Regions from separate parts of the Weissella sp. ESL1177 genome, predicted to be linked through region 2. Evidence: riboswitches for the same ligand, from Rfam matches in the RefSeq annotation. Region 2 holds a riboswitch; the other holds the start of a gene.
The links. Region 2 has a riboswitch for lysine ahead of AC3B5D_RS05560 (amino acid permease). Riboswitches for the same ligand answer to the same signal wherever they lie in the genome.
Positions count from the first base shown of each region.

Region 1: another riboswitch for lysine. It lies ahead of alr (alanine racemase); the one in region 2 lies ahead of AC3B5D_RS05560 (amino acid permease).

Region 1 is NZ_CM176591.1:283,589-290,376, forward strand. Features, by position in the region: gene AC3B5D_RS01435 (aspartate kinase) at 67-1,422, opposite strand; lysine riboswitch at 1,530-1,704, shown strand; gene alr (alanine racemase) at 1,800-2,915, shown strand; gene lysA (diaminopimelate decarboxylase) at 2,925-4,220, shown strand; gene dapD (2,3,4,5-tetrahydropyridine-2,6-dicarboxylate N-acetyltransferase) at 4,223-4,933, shown strand; gene AC3B5D_RS01455 (N-acetyldiaminopimelate deacetylase) at 4,947-6,098, shown strand; gene dapA (4-hydroxy-tetrahydrodipicolinate synthase) at 6,113-6,788, shown strand, end outside.
Region 2 is NZ_CM176591.1:1,158,448-1,165,235, forward strand. Features, by position in the region: gene prmA (50S ribosomal protein L11 methyltransferase) at 1-901, opposite strand, end outside; gene pyk (pyruvate kinase) at 1,048-2,469, opposite strand; gene AC3B5D_RS05560 (amino acid permease) at 2,726-4,201, opposite strand; lysine riboswitch at 4,297-4,474, opposite strand; gene AC3B5D_RS05565 (phosphatase PAP2 family protein) at 4,646-5,293, shown strand; gene AC3B5D_RS05570 (formate--tetrahydrofolate ligase) at 5,417-6,788, opposite strand, start outside.

The sequences.
Region 1 (6,788 bases), 870 kb from region 2:
CAAAATTGATAGATTAGCGCCTTTTTCAGCTGATCATAACGACTTATGTCTTAGCCCCTTTTAAATTTAGAAAACAGCCTGATAAATGACACGGACAGCATCATCCATCTGATCGACAGGAACGCCAATCATCGTTGAAATTTGTGAAGCACCTTGGTTGATCATCGGTAGGTTGATACCTGCTTGAGCTAATGCTGTGGTAATTTTACTAAAAGTACCAATATGTTTTGGCATGCCTTCACCAACAATCATAATAATGGCGTAGTCATCTAACCATTCGAGTTCATCTGGGGCAATCGTTGCGTATAAATCATGGCTAATATGGGCTTTAATATCAGGCGTAAGTTGTGATTTATCAAAGATAATAGTCATATCATCAATTCCAGATGGCATATGTTCATAACTAACGTGATAAGTGGCCAAAATTTGTAATATTTTCAAAGTGAAACCGACTTCACGATTTAACAAATAACGGTGTAAATAAAGTGCCGCAAAACGATTATCGTTTGCAATTCCTGTCACTGGATTCTTTGGATCAATGGCGTGATTTGGGACAATCATGGTTCCTGGTGCTTGTGGGTCGTTTGTATTTTTAACATTAATTGGTATATTTGCTTCAATAACCGGAATGATGGCCTCATCATGGAAAACAGCAAAGCCAGCATATGATAGTTCACGCATTTCACGATAAGTCATTTTTTTAATCGATTGAGGATTTGGTACAACCTTAGGATTAACAGCATAGATAGCTGATACATCAGTAAAATTTTCGTACAAATCAGCTTGAAAGCCGCGTGCTAAGATTGCACCAGTAATATCGGAACCACCTCGACTAAAAGTTGCGGCATAACCATCATTGGTATAGGCAATAAATCCAGGAACAATCATTAAACGTGAATCATCAAAATCATAATTTTTAATAGCTTCATAACTAGCCTCATTTAAGCGTGCTGATCGTGGTGAACCAGTTACTGTTAGACCTAATGCAGCAGGAGAAACAAAATCAGCAGCTAAGCCTTTTTCTTGAAAAATAAAAGCAATCAATTGTGCGTTCAATAATTCACCATGCCCCATAAAAGCGGCATATAAGTGATCAAATGATGGATAGTGAACGCGATTTAAATGAATAAGTTGTTGTTTGATATGAGGGATAATCTTAGTTTCTTCTAACGAAAAGTATTGGACAATTTCTTGGTAGCGCGCCAGAATAGTTGTTAAAATTTCTGATGTATCGGTACCAGCAATGGTTTGATCAGCATATGTTTTAAGTAAATCAGTCACTTTAATATCACCATCAAAACGTTTACCTGGTGCTGATACGACAATAACTTGACGTTCAGCGTCAGCTTGAATAATATTTAAAACTTTTTGTACCTGAGCACCCGTTGCTAAGGAAGATCCACCAAATTTTACAACTTTCATTTTTTGCCTCCAAATAAATTTCTAATTGGCACTAATTAAAAGTGAAAAAAAGATTAATGTCAAGTATTGACATGAACATTAAATTAATATATTCTAATGTTACGTTAATGATTAATAGAGGTCGCAACCAACAAGAGTCGCTTAATGGAGTCTGCACAGACAAAGAAATTAAGTTAAAGGGGCGGTTGCCGAAATGAAACAGTTTGTGCACCTGTTATTGTTGGGCTAATGGTAAATAACTATTAGACTGTCGCTAAATTTCAGCGGGGAGCTATTGTCACAGTCTTTAGGAATAGAAACCAATCCGATTGACAGTGCAATAGTGCTGTTAGTCGGATTTTTTTTGTAAAAAAGATGGCATCATAAAGGGGCTAAACATGGTAGTAGCAGTAACAAGACCAACAAGAATCAAAATATCACAAGCAGCAGTGACGCATAATGTTGCCGTCACACGAGAGGCAAGTGGGGCGAAGTTTATGTTTTTAGCTGTGAAAGCTAACGCATATGGATTTGGATTGCAAACGATGGCGCAAGCAGCACTGAAAGCGGGTGTTGATGGCTTAGCAGTGGCTGTCCTAGATGAAGCCTTAGCACTACGTCAAGCTGGTATTACTGTGCCAATCCTTATTTTAGGCATTACGCTACCACAATATGCCAAGTTAATGGCTGATAATGACCTAATTGCAACGGTCAGTGATATCAGTTGGTTACAAGCTGCGCAACAGAGTTTAAACAAACAACAGGCGTCATTGAAGGTTAATTTAGGCGTTGATACTGGCATGGGTCGAATCGGATTTCGAAGTCGACAAGCATTAGCAACAGCGATTGACTTTTTAACTGAACGATCAGATTATTTTGTTTATCAAAGTATCATGACTCATTTTTCAGAAGCTGATTCACTTGCAACTGATTATTTTAAAACGCAGTTACGCCATTGGCATACTTTAACTGATGATTTGCCAATGCCTCCGATGGTTCACTTAGCAAATTCAGGGGCTGCCATGTATCATGCAGATGAATTACCAACTGACTATATTCGGGCAGGAACGGTGGTTTATGGTATCGAACCATCACGAGGGGAAGTTAGACCAGATAATTATTTACAACCTGTTCTAACATTGGAAACGACATTAATTTTTGTCAAACAAATGCCAGCAAATGTTGGTATTAGTTACGGACACAAATATTATACGCATGCAGATGAGTGGGTCGGCACGTTACCCATTGGTTATGCCGATGGATTACCACGTTCCTTAGAAGGTTTTGAAGTTTTAGTGAACGGGAAGAAAGCGCCAATTATTGGCAGCCTTGCAATGGATCAAATGATGATTTCTTTACCAGAAGAATTACCCGTTGGCACGGTAGTCACCATCATTGGTAAACAAGGGCAATATGAAAATACGATAGAGGACTTTGCACAGCATGTTGGCTTAGCACCATGGGTCGTCACGACTGGCTTGCAAGAGAGACTAATGCGTGTGCTTGTAGATTAAGGGGAAAATATGACAGTACCATATGAAGTAAACGAAGCTGGCGAATTAACAATTGGTGGTGTTTCTGCAACTGATTTAGCCAAACAATATCAAACACCACTTTATGTGTATGATGTGAATCATATTCGGCAACAAATGCGAGCATTTAAAACCGTTTTCATTAAACGAAAATTAGATTATGTCGTCTCTTATGCATCAAAGGCATTTGCAACGATTGCGATGTATGAAGTTGCCGCTCAAGAAGGCATCCATTTGGATGTTGTTTCTGGTGGCGAGATTCAAACAGCTTTAGCAGCAAATTATCCAATGGCTAATGTTTCTTTTAATGGTAATAATAAATCAATTGAAGAATTAACGATGGCTATTGACAATGGTTTGGGGACCATTATTCTTGATAATTTTTATGAATTAAGTATTTTACATGAGTTATTGAAGGAAAGAAAGCAACAACAAAATGTGTTGTTGAGAATTACGCCAGGTGTTGAAGCTCATACACATGACTATATTTCAACAGGTCAAACAGACAGTAAGTTTGGTTTTGATGTTGCTAGTGGTCAAGCACAACAAGCATTGCAGCAGGCTTTAGCTGATCCATATCTCAATGTTTTGGGTGTATCAGCTCATATTGGCTCACAGATTTTTGATGTCACTGGTTTCCAAATGGCTGCAGCCAAATTAGTTGATTTAGTCCATGAATGGGGCTTTGAACCACAAGTGATCAATACTGGTGGGGGCTTTGGTATTCGCTATACTGAAGAAGATAAACCTTTGCCAGCAACTGAATTTGTCGATGCCATTATTGATACAATTAGTGAAAAGACGATGGCATATGGTATGACAATGCCAGCAATTTGGATCGAACCCGGACGTGCGATTGTTGGACCAGCTGGGTATAATCTGTATACAATTGGTGCAAAAAAAGATGTTCCAGGCATTCGCACATATCTATCTGTTGATGGTGGTATGGGTGATAATATTCGACCAGCACTATATGAAGCAAAGTATGAAGCGGTTTTAGCAAGACAACCACAAGCACCGACTGAACAAGTTGTTCGTGTTGCTGGTAAGTATTGTGAGTCAGGTGACGTATTAGTTTGGCAACAGGCTTTACCACAGACAAAACCTGGGGATGTTTTGGCAGTATTGGCTACGGGTGCCTATGGTTATTCTATGGCTTCAAATTATAATCGTAACCCAAGACCTGCCGTTGTCTTTGTTGAGAATGGCCAATCACAATTAGTCGTTGCCCGTGAAACGTATGAAGACATGCTACATTTAGATAAGCATTATATAGTAGGAGAATAACAATGAACAACTTAGATGCACAAGAAATTATTAATTATATTGCAACTGCACCAAAGAAAACACCTGCACGTGTGACATTGGCTGGTGATTTATCAGCAATTGCTTGGCCAGAAACGGTTCAAACATTTATTGAAACGAAAACAGGAACAGTGATTGGTGACTATCAAGACATTCAACCGGTCATTGCAACAGCCGGTGATAAGATTACTGACTATCATGTTGAATTATTAGCTCGTAATAGTGGCGTACCATTACTTGATTATGAAAATGTGTCTGCTCGTATTGAACCAGGGGCAATTATTCGTGACCAGGTTAGCATTGGGGATAATGCAGTTATTATGATGGGAGCCGTGATTAATATTGGTGCTGAAATTGGTGCAGGAACAATGATTGATATGGGGGCTGTTTTGGGTGGTCGCGCCATTGTCGGTCAACATAGCCACGTTGGTGCGGGCGCTGTATTAGCTGGTGTTGTTGAACCAGCATCTGCAACACCGGTAACTATCGGTGATGATGTATTAATTGGGGCCAATGCAGTCGTTATTGAGGGGGTTCAAGTCGGTGATCATGCAGTCATTGCAGCAGGTGCAATTGTGACAAAAGATGTTCCCGCCAATACAGTTGTTGCGGGGGTACCTGCCAAAGTGATTAAGACAATCGATGCGAAAACACAAGCTAAAACAGCTTTAGTCGATGCACTTCGTTCCTTATAAGAAAGGATTTTAAATGACGTTAGCTAATTTAAATCTAATTGATATTCGCCGTCATTTGCATGCCCATCCTGAGTTGTCGATGCATGAATTTCAAACACAGGCTTATTTGAAAGATATCGTGACATCATGGCAATCGTCTTGGTTAACAATGCGTGAAGTTCCAGCTGTACCGACAGCCTTATTGGTGCATGTTGCCGGTACCCAACCACAACGCACCATAGGTTACCGTGCGGATATTGATGCGTTACCTATGACAGAAGCAACAGGTTTATCATTCGCATCTGAGAATAAGGGTGTGATGCATGCTTGTGGTCATGATATTCATATGACCGTTGCATTAGGGGTATTAGCCTACTTTGCTGAACATCAACCTGTTGATAATATGGTGTTTTTGTTTCAACCAGCGGAAGAAGAACAAGCGGGTGGCAAACAACTGTATGAATTAGGAACATTTGTTGACGAATGGCGACCAGATGAATTTTACGCATTGCATGATCAGCCCGCAATGCCAGCGGGTCAAATTGCGACTCGTCAAGGGACATTGTTTGCTGGGACAACTGAGATTCATATAACAATTCAGGGTCAAGGTGGCCATGCCGCATTTCCCCAAAAGGTGCAAGATGTCATTGTGGCAGCTGCCGCTTTAATTATGCAGTTGCAAACAATTGTTTCCAGAAATGTTGATCCAGTGCACGGAGGTGTGATTACAATTGGGATGATTCAAGCAGGAACAATCGGCAATGTCATTCCAAATGAAGCTCATTTAGCTGGTACCATTCGGGCATTTAAACAAGCTGATCTCGAATTGATGCAACAACGCGTTCGTGAGATTGTTCAAGGATTAGAAACGATGTATAGCGTGCATGTTGATTTACAATTAATTCAAGGTGGTTATTGGCCAGTTAATAACAATGAGCAATTGACGGCAAACTTTATTGATTTTATGTCACAATCGGATGATATCGACTTTACCATTAGTGAACCAGCAATGACCGGTGAGGATTTTGGTTATTTAATTAATAAAATTCCTGGTACCATGTTTTGGTTAGGCGTGGGTGATCCGACGCACAGCTTACATGATACTCACTTAAATCCCGATGAGAAAGCAATTGGGGTAGGCGTACAGGCAATCGTTAAGTTTTTAACTTGGCGTATGACACAATAGAAAGTGTGAATAAAATGTATGAAGATATTTCTTTGATAACGGCGATTATTACGCCATTTACGGATGATAATACGATTGACTATCAAGCATTAGATTCATTAACGGAACGTTTGATTGCAGAAGGTTCCCAAGGATTTGTGGTTGGTGGAACGACTGGTGAATCACCAACGCTAAGTCATGATGAAAAGATAGCCTTGTATGCTTATTTTGCAGCTAAGGTAGGTGATCGTGGCCCGGTCATTGCTAATGTTGGTGATAATAACACGGCACATTCAGTGGCACTAGCAAAAGAAGTTAGTCAAATTTCTGGTGTTGATGCGATTTTGGCAGTGACGCCATATTATAGCAAGCCTAATCAGAAGGGGATGATTGCTCATTTTAAAGCGATTGCTGATGCTTCAGCTGTCCCTATGATGATTTATAATATTCCTGGCCGAACGGTTGTTGGTTTAACGAATGAGAGTGTCTTGCAATTAGCACAGCATCCAAATATCAATGCTGTTAAGCAGGTGACAACCATTGATGATTTAGCTTATTTAGTGGCTCATGCACCAGCTGGGTTCAAGGTATATACAGGTGAAGATTCGCAAACATTAGCTGCTAAAGCAGTTGGAGCAGCTGGTACCATTTCAGTAGCGGCCCATCTGTATAGTAAGGAAATGACCGATTTGTTTGCTGCATTAGAAGCAG
Region 2 (6,788 bases):
TCATTGATTGTTCAACAACAAAACCATTGTTTTCCAAATCTGAAATCATTTTGTCACGTTTATCATAGTAAATCCCAGACAATAAAAGATGTCCTTTAGGTTGTAGTACATGCCCCACTTTCGGAATTAGTAATGCCAAAACTTCTGCTAACATATTTGCAATGACAATATCATATTTTTTTTCTGGCACTGCTTGGAGCAAATCACTAACAATGAGTGTAATATGGCCTACTTGTGGATTCAGGTCCAAATTTCCCTGAGCAGATTGGACGGCAACCTCATCAATATCTGTTCCCAGTACTTCTTGTGTCCCTAACAATTGTGCAGCGATGCTTAAGACACCTGACCCAGTCCCAATATCAAGCACTGTTTCACCACCACGAACAACCACTTCTAGTGCTTGCATCATTAATTGTGTTGTTGGATGAGTACCTGTGCCAAATGCCATCCCAGGATCTAAGACAATCACTTGCTCATCAGACTGCGCCAATGCATAATTTTCCCATTTCGGTACAATCGTCAAATGTCGTGTGACACGTACAGGATGATAATATTTCTCCCATTCAGTTGCCCAATCTGTATCAGTCACCGGTTGAACAGTCACAGTTCCAGGATGTGCGTCCAATCCAAATTCAGCAAGTTGCGCAACCGCTGTCGTTATTTTTTCAATTAATGATTGGCTATTTGATGTATTTGCAAAATAGCCGCTAACCGCAGCACCACTCGCACGATGAATGATATCTTCCTTCTTAACCATAACTGTTTCATCTGATGGTTGATAATGATCTAATTCGGCAGCATCATCAATTTCAACACCTTCTGCACCAGAGGTAACCAAAATATTACTAATTGCTTCAATCGATTCAGTCTGTGTCTCTACAATAATTTTTTGCCAACTCATGACTAGCCCTCATTTACTTTGTTCTAACTGAATTAAGAATACCACAAAATAGCGTCATCGCGCATTATCTAAATATGTAAAAAGCGCTTTGTGCTAGCATCTAGTCACAAGGCGCTTCAAAATTTTTAATGACTAAAAACAACGTCTTAGTCAATCGTCACAATTGTCATCAAGTTAGTTGTACCTGAAGTGGTTACAGGAATACCTGCTGTCACAATAATTGTATCACCTTTACTTGCAAGACCGGCCTTAACCGCTTCTGTCTTTGCCAAATCAATCATCGCATCAGTATTTTCAACTGGTTCAGAAACGATTGGTTGCACACCCCAGTAAATACTCAACATACGTTGAACATCTTCAGTAAATGTCAATGCCAAAATATCAGCATTTGGACGGTACTTTGAAATCATCTTTGCAGTGTATCCCGAAGTCGTTGCTGCAACAATGGCCTTAACGTTCAAATTACCAGCGGCTGTTGCGACTGCTGCCGCAACTGATTCAGTGACGTCAGTTGCATCAAAGTGATCATCATGACGGCCATTCATAACCAATGATGTTTCTGCCTTTTCATCAATACGTGCCATCGTTGCAACTGCTTCAACTGGATAGGCACCATTTGCTGATTCACCTGACAACATCGTAGCATCAGTACCATCAAACACAGCGTTAGCAACGTCAGATGCCTCGGCACGCGTTGGACGTGGATTTTCTTGCATTGAATCTAGCATATCAGTTGCCGTAATGACTGGCTTACCAGCAGCATTCAATTGACGAATCAAATTCTTTTGTACCAATGGCACATTCTCTGCTGGAATTTCAACACCCATATCACCACGAGCAATCATCAATCCATCAGAAACTTCCAAAATTTCATCAAAATTATCGATTCCTTCTTGTGATTCAATCTTTGGGAAAATCATGACTTCTTCATGATGTGCTTCAGTTAGTAATTCACGGATTTCAAGAACATCAGCAGCTTTACGAACAAATGAAGCAGCGATATATTGAATACCATTCTTTAATCCAAAACGAATATCATCAGCATCTTTTTCAGTAATACCAGGTAAGTTAATTGAAACACCTGGTGCATTAACACCTTTACGTGATCCCAAAATACCATGGTTTTGTACTTCAGTTACTAATTCGCGGTTTGCAGCATCTTTTTCAGTGATAACCATGTCAAGCTTACCATCATCAAACAAAACATGTCCGCCAACATGAACATCATCAAATAGTCCAGGATATGTAACAGCAATCTTTTCTTTTGTTCCTTCAATAGAAGCATCCATTGATATACGGACAACATCACCAATATTAAATTCGATCTTACCCGGCTCTTGAACAGTTGTACGGATTTCTGCACCCTTCGTGTCCAACAAGAAACCAACCTTCTTGCCTGCAGCTTTTTCAGCCTCATGAACTGCATTCATTCGTCCTAAATGTTCCTCATGATCCCCATGTGAAAAATTAAAACGGACAACATTTGCGCCAGATTCGATTATCTTTGTAATCGTCTCCACATCAGAGCTGGCTGGTCCAAGCGTTGAAACAATCTTGGTTTTTTTCATGATTTAAAACTTCTCCTTAGTAAAAGATAATTGGTATTTCTATCTATCTGAAATTCATTGTACTATTTATCACTTTCTTTGTATACAAATTCAACTCGTCATTTGTTGCACTGTTAGAACAATTTTTTTCTTGTTAAAATAAAAACCTATTTATATTAAGGAATAAAGCGCTACCATTAATTTAGCTATAAATCGTAAATAATTGCTATAAAAAAAGAATTAGAACAAAATGCTCTAATTCTAACAAACTTCTAAATTAATCTAATGGACGGGCATCAGTATCTAAATCAACTTCTGTTAATTTACGTACCTTGGTATGATTCTTAAACTTATAACCAAAGTACAATACAATAAATAGCGGTACTGACATGTATGTTGTAATAATCCCGGGCCAATTCCAATTTGCAATGCCACCCTTAAATGCCGTCATATCTTGACCAACAACAACAATAATTGATAATACTAAAGCAATAATTGGTCCAACAGGGAACCACTTTGCTTTATAACGCAACTTATTGACATCACGACCTTGTGCAACAAAGGCACGTCGAAAACGGTAATGGGAAATGGCAATACCAATCCATGCTATAAAACCAGTTAAACCAGATGCAGCGACTAGATAATAGTAGATCTCGCGACCGAAAATTGATGTTAAGAACGTTAATAGCCCTACAGCTACTGTGGCAATAACAGCTGGCACTGGAATACCTGTTCGAACATTAACACGCTTAAATATTTTTGGTGCCATACCATCCAAAGCCATAGAATAAAGCATACGAGTAGATGCGTATAGACCTGAATTTGCTGATGAAACAACGGCCGTTAAAATAACGGCATTCATAATTGATGCTGCAGCGGCTAATCCTGCTGACTTAAACACCAGCGTAAATGGCGACACTGCAATATTCGATTCACTTGAACGTAGTAGGTTAGGATCCTTATAGTAAATAACTGCCCCAATCACAAAAATGGCAAGAATATAGAATAACAAAATTCGCCAGAAAATTTGCTTTATTGCTGCTGGTACTGATTTTTCTGGAGTTGCTGACTCACCAGCAGTGATACCAACCATTTCTGTTCCTTGGAAAGAAAAACCTGCAACCATGAAGACAGATAAGATACCACCAAAACCACCAACAAAACCATGATGACCACCAGCCGAAAGATTACGAGCAACATCTGGTTGTTTAAACATAATCCCTAAGATCATTAACAAACCAACGACTAAAAATGCCAAAACTGCGATAACTTTAATCATTGCCATCCAAAATTCTGTTTCTGCATAGGCCTTAGCTGATAACAAATTAATCACCGTAATTAGTACCAAAACTGCCGTTGACCAAATCCAACTTGGTACATTTGGCAACCAAAAGCCCATCACAACACCAACCGTAGCTGATTCTAAGGCAACTGTGATTGCCCAGTTAAACCAATAATTCCATCCCATCGCAAAACCAAATGCTGGATCAACAAAGCGATCTGCATAAACTGAAAACGATCCAGAAATTGGCATATATGTCGCCATTTCACCCAAACTGGTCATTAAGAAATAAACCATCACACCAATCACAGCATATGCCGTCAAGGCACCCATTGGTCCAGCCTGTGAAACTGTTGCACCTGAGGCAACGAACAAACCAGTTCCGATTGTTCCACCAAGTGCAATCATTGAAAGATGACGGGTTTTCATAGTCCTTTTCAGGTATCCCGTCTGTTGTTGACTATCAGCCATAATTCCTCCTAAACAAAGGCCTAACGCATTTAAAAAACAAAAAAATCCTAGTTTATACTTCTATCGTATAAACTAGGAACTGATTAGTTTTTAGTATTGTCGATAGCTCTCCGCAGCCGACTATTTTGCCGCGACAGTCTGCCCACTATTAATGTACACACCAACAATGAATACCACCATATTCATCATTTCGGCAACCGCCCCTTTTATTTAACCTTACTGTCCGTCGACTCAGCTAAATTACTCTTGTTGATTGCAACCTCTATATTATTAAATTTGTACTTCAAATATACATTAATTTATTTTGCTTTGTCAAGCTGTATTTTAAGCAAAGTAAAAACTATTTAAAGCTTTAAGTCGTTTACGTGTTATTTGTTACACACATGTTAAACTTAGTTGAGGAAGTATTTCATGAAATTTAACTGGGTAAAGGAGTATGGGCATATGATAATCGCAAAATCCCACCGACGTTTCATAACGTTAATTATTAGCTTATTATTGTTTATTGTCATTTCAGTGCTAACTTTTGGACATCAAGGATTCTTAAATACGTTCATGCAGATAAATCATGCCATTGCAAGAGGCATTATTCCTGAATGGCTTGAATACATAATTAAACCTGCTTATTTTTTTAGCCATGGCATACCTGTAGGCGTCATTATTTTTTTAATGGCCTTTCTTTTATGGGGGTTTAAATTTAAAATACCCGCTATGTGGATTTTACTGACTAGTTTAAGTGGTTGGCTAATCATTAACATCCTATCATTGTTTTTTAATTCAGCGACTAATGGTACGAAAATCGTTTACCCTGCCCACACAACTTTTTTTATGACGCTACTAATATCTTTTATATTAACAATAATTGTGCCTGAGATTGCTAGTAATACCTTACAGTTTGTCTGTCAAACAGGCTTATTGTTAATTTGGCTTGCAACATTTATAATGACCCTGCTATCACCTCATTATAATCTTGCGGCAGCCATTGCAGGTTGGCTATTAGCACTGGCTTGGCTACAATTTTCTGAAAATGTTTATCGTATGTATGCTGTACCACTTTATCATCAGCGCGTTTTCCGCAATTCATGGTACTAACAAACTATATCATTAATGCATTAGTCCTGTTATATACAATCAGGGACGTGAATCTCACAATTGATCCACGTCCCTTTAAAATGTAACAAAACATTGCAGCCTGCTACATGCTATTTTTTATCCTTAATTAAGGCCGACAATTTCACCATTTTCGTCTATATCAATATCAAATGCTGCCGGATGTTTTGGCAATCCTGGCATTGTTAAAATAGAACCCGTTAATGCCACCAAAAATCCCGCACCTAATTTCGGAATAAATTCTCGAATATGGATATCAAAATTCTTAGCTACGCCGATTTGCTTAGCATCATCCGATAATGAATATTGTGTTTTAGCCATTATTATCGGTAGCTTATCCCAACCATATTTTTTAAATGTTGCTAATTGTTTCGTTGCTTTATTAGAAAGAATTACCTTTTGACCACCATAAATTTCTGTCACGATATGATTTATTTTTACCATTGCATCATCAGTTGCACTATACAATGGTTTGAAATTTTTAACTTGTTCTGTTGCCTGAACTACCCCAGCAGCTAAATCTTGTGCCCCTGTTCCACCTTGAGACCAAACATCCGCAACATATGCTGGTACATCAAAACTAGCGACATAATCCTTAATCAATGACAACTCTTCTGCTGTATCATCAGTAAATTGATTAATTGCGACGACAACAGGAACACCATAACGACCCATACTTTTTAGATGCTGTCCTAAGTTCGCTAATCCCGCTTTCAGTGCTGCTAAGTTAGGAACAGTCAATGATTTCTTATCTTCACCACCATGCATTTTTAATGCTCTAACAGTTGCCACAATAACAATTGTATCTGGTGTTTTCCCAAGTAAAGGAACCTTAAAGTCAAGAAATTTTTCGCCACCTAAATCTGCACCAAATCCAGCTTCGGTCACAACATAATCGGCTAACTTTAAAGCAGATTTCGTTGCTAAGATTGAATTTGTCCCTTGAGCAATGTTCGCAAAGGGACCACCATGGATAAAAGCTGGTGTATGTGCTAGTGTTTGTACCAGATTTGGCTTGATTGCATCTTTTAATAATGTTGTGATTGCTCCAGCAACACCTAAATCAGCAACAGTTACAGGCTCTTTATCATAAGTATAGCCAATCACAATTTTCGCAATACGCTGTTTCATATCTTTTAAATCATGTGACAGAGTTAAAATAGCCATTAATTCCGAGGCCACCGTGATATCAAAGCCATCTTCTCTTGGTATCCCTGATGTTGCTCCCCCTAAACCGATGGTGATATGACGCAATGCACGATCGTTGACGTCCAGGGCACGTTTCCACAAAATACGACGTGGGTCTAAATGCAATGGATTTCCTTGATAGAGACTATTGTCGATCAATGCTGCCAATGTGTTATGCGCACTGGTTAACGCATGAAAATCACCAGTAAAATGCATATTAATATCAGCCATTGGAACAACCTGCGAATAACCGCCTCCTGTGGCGCCACCTTTCATCCCCATAACCGGA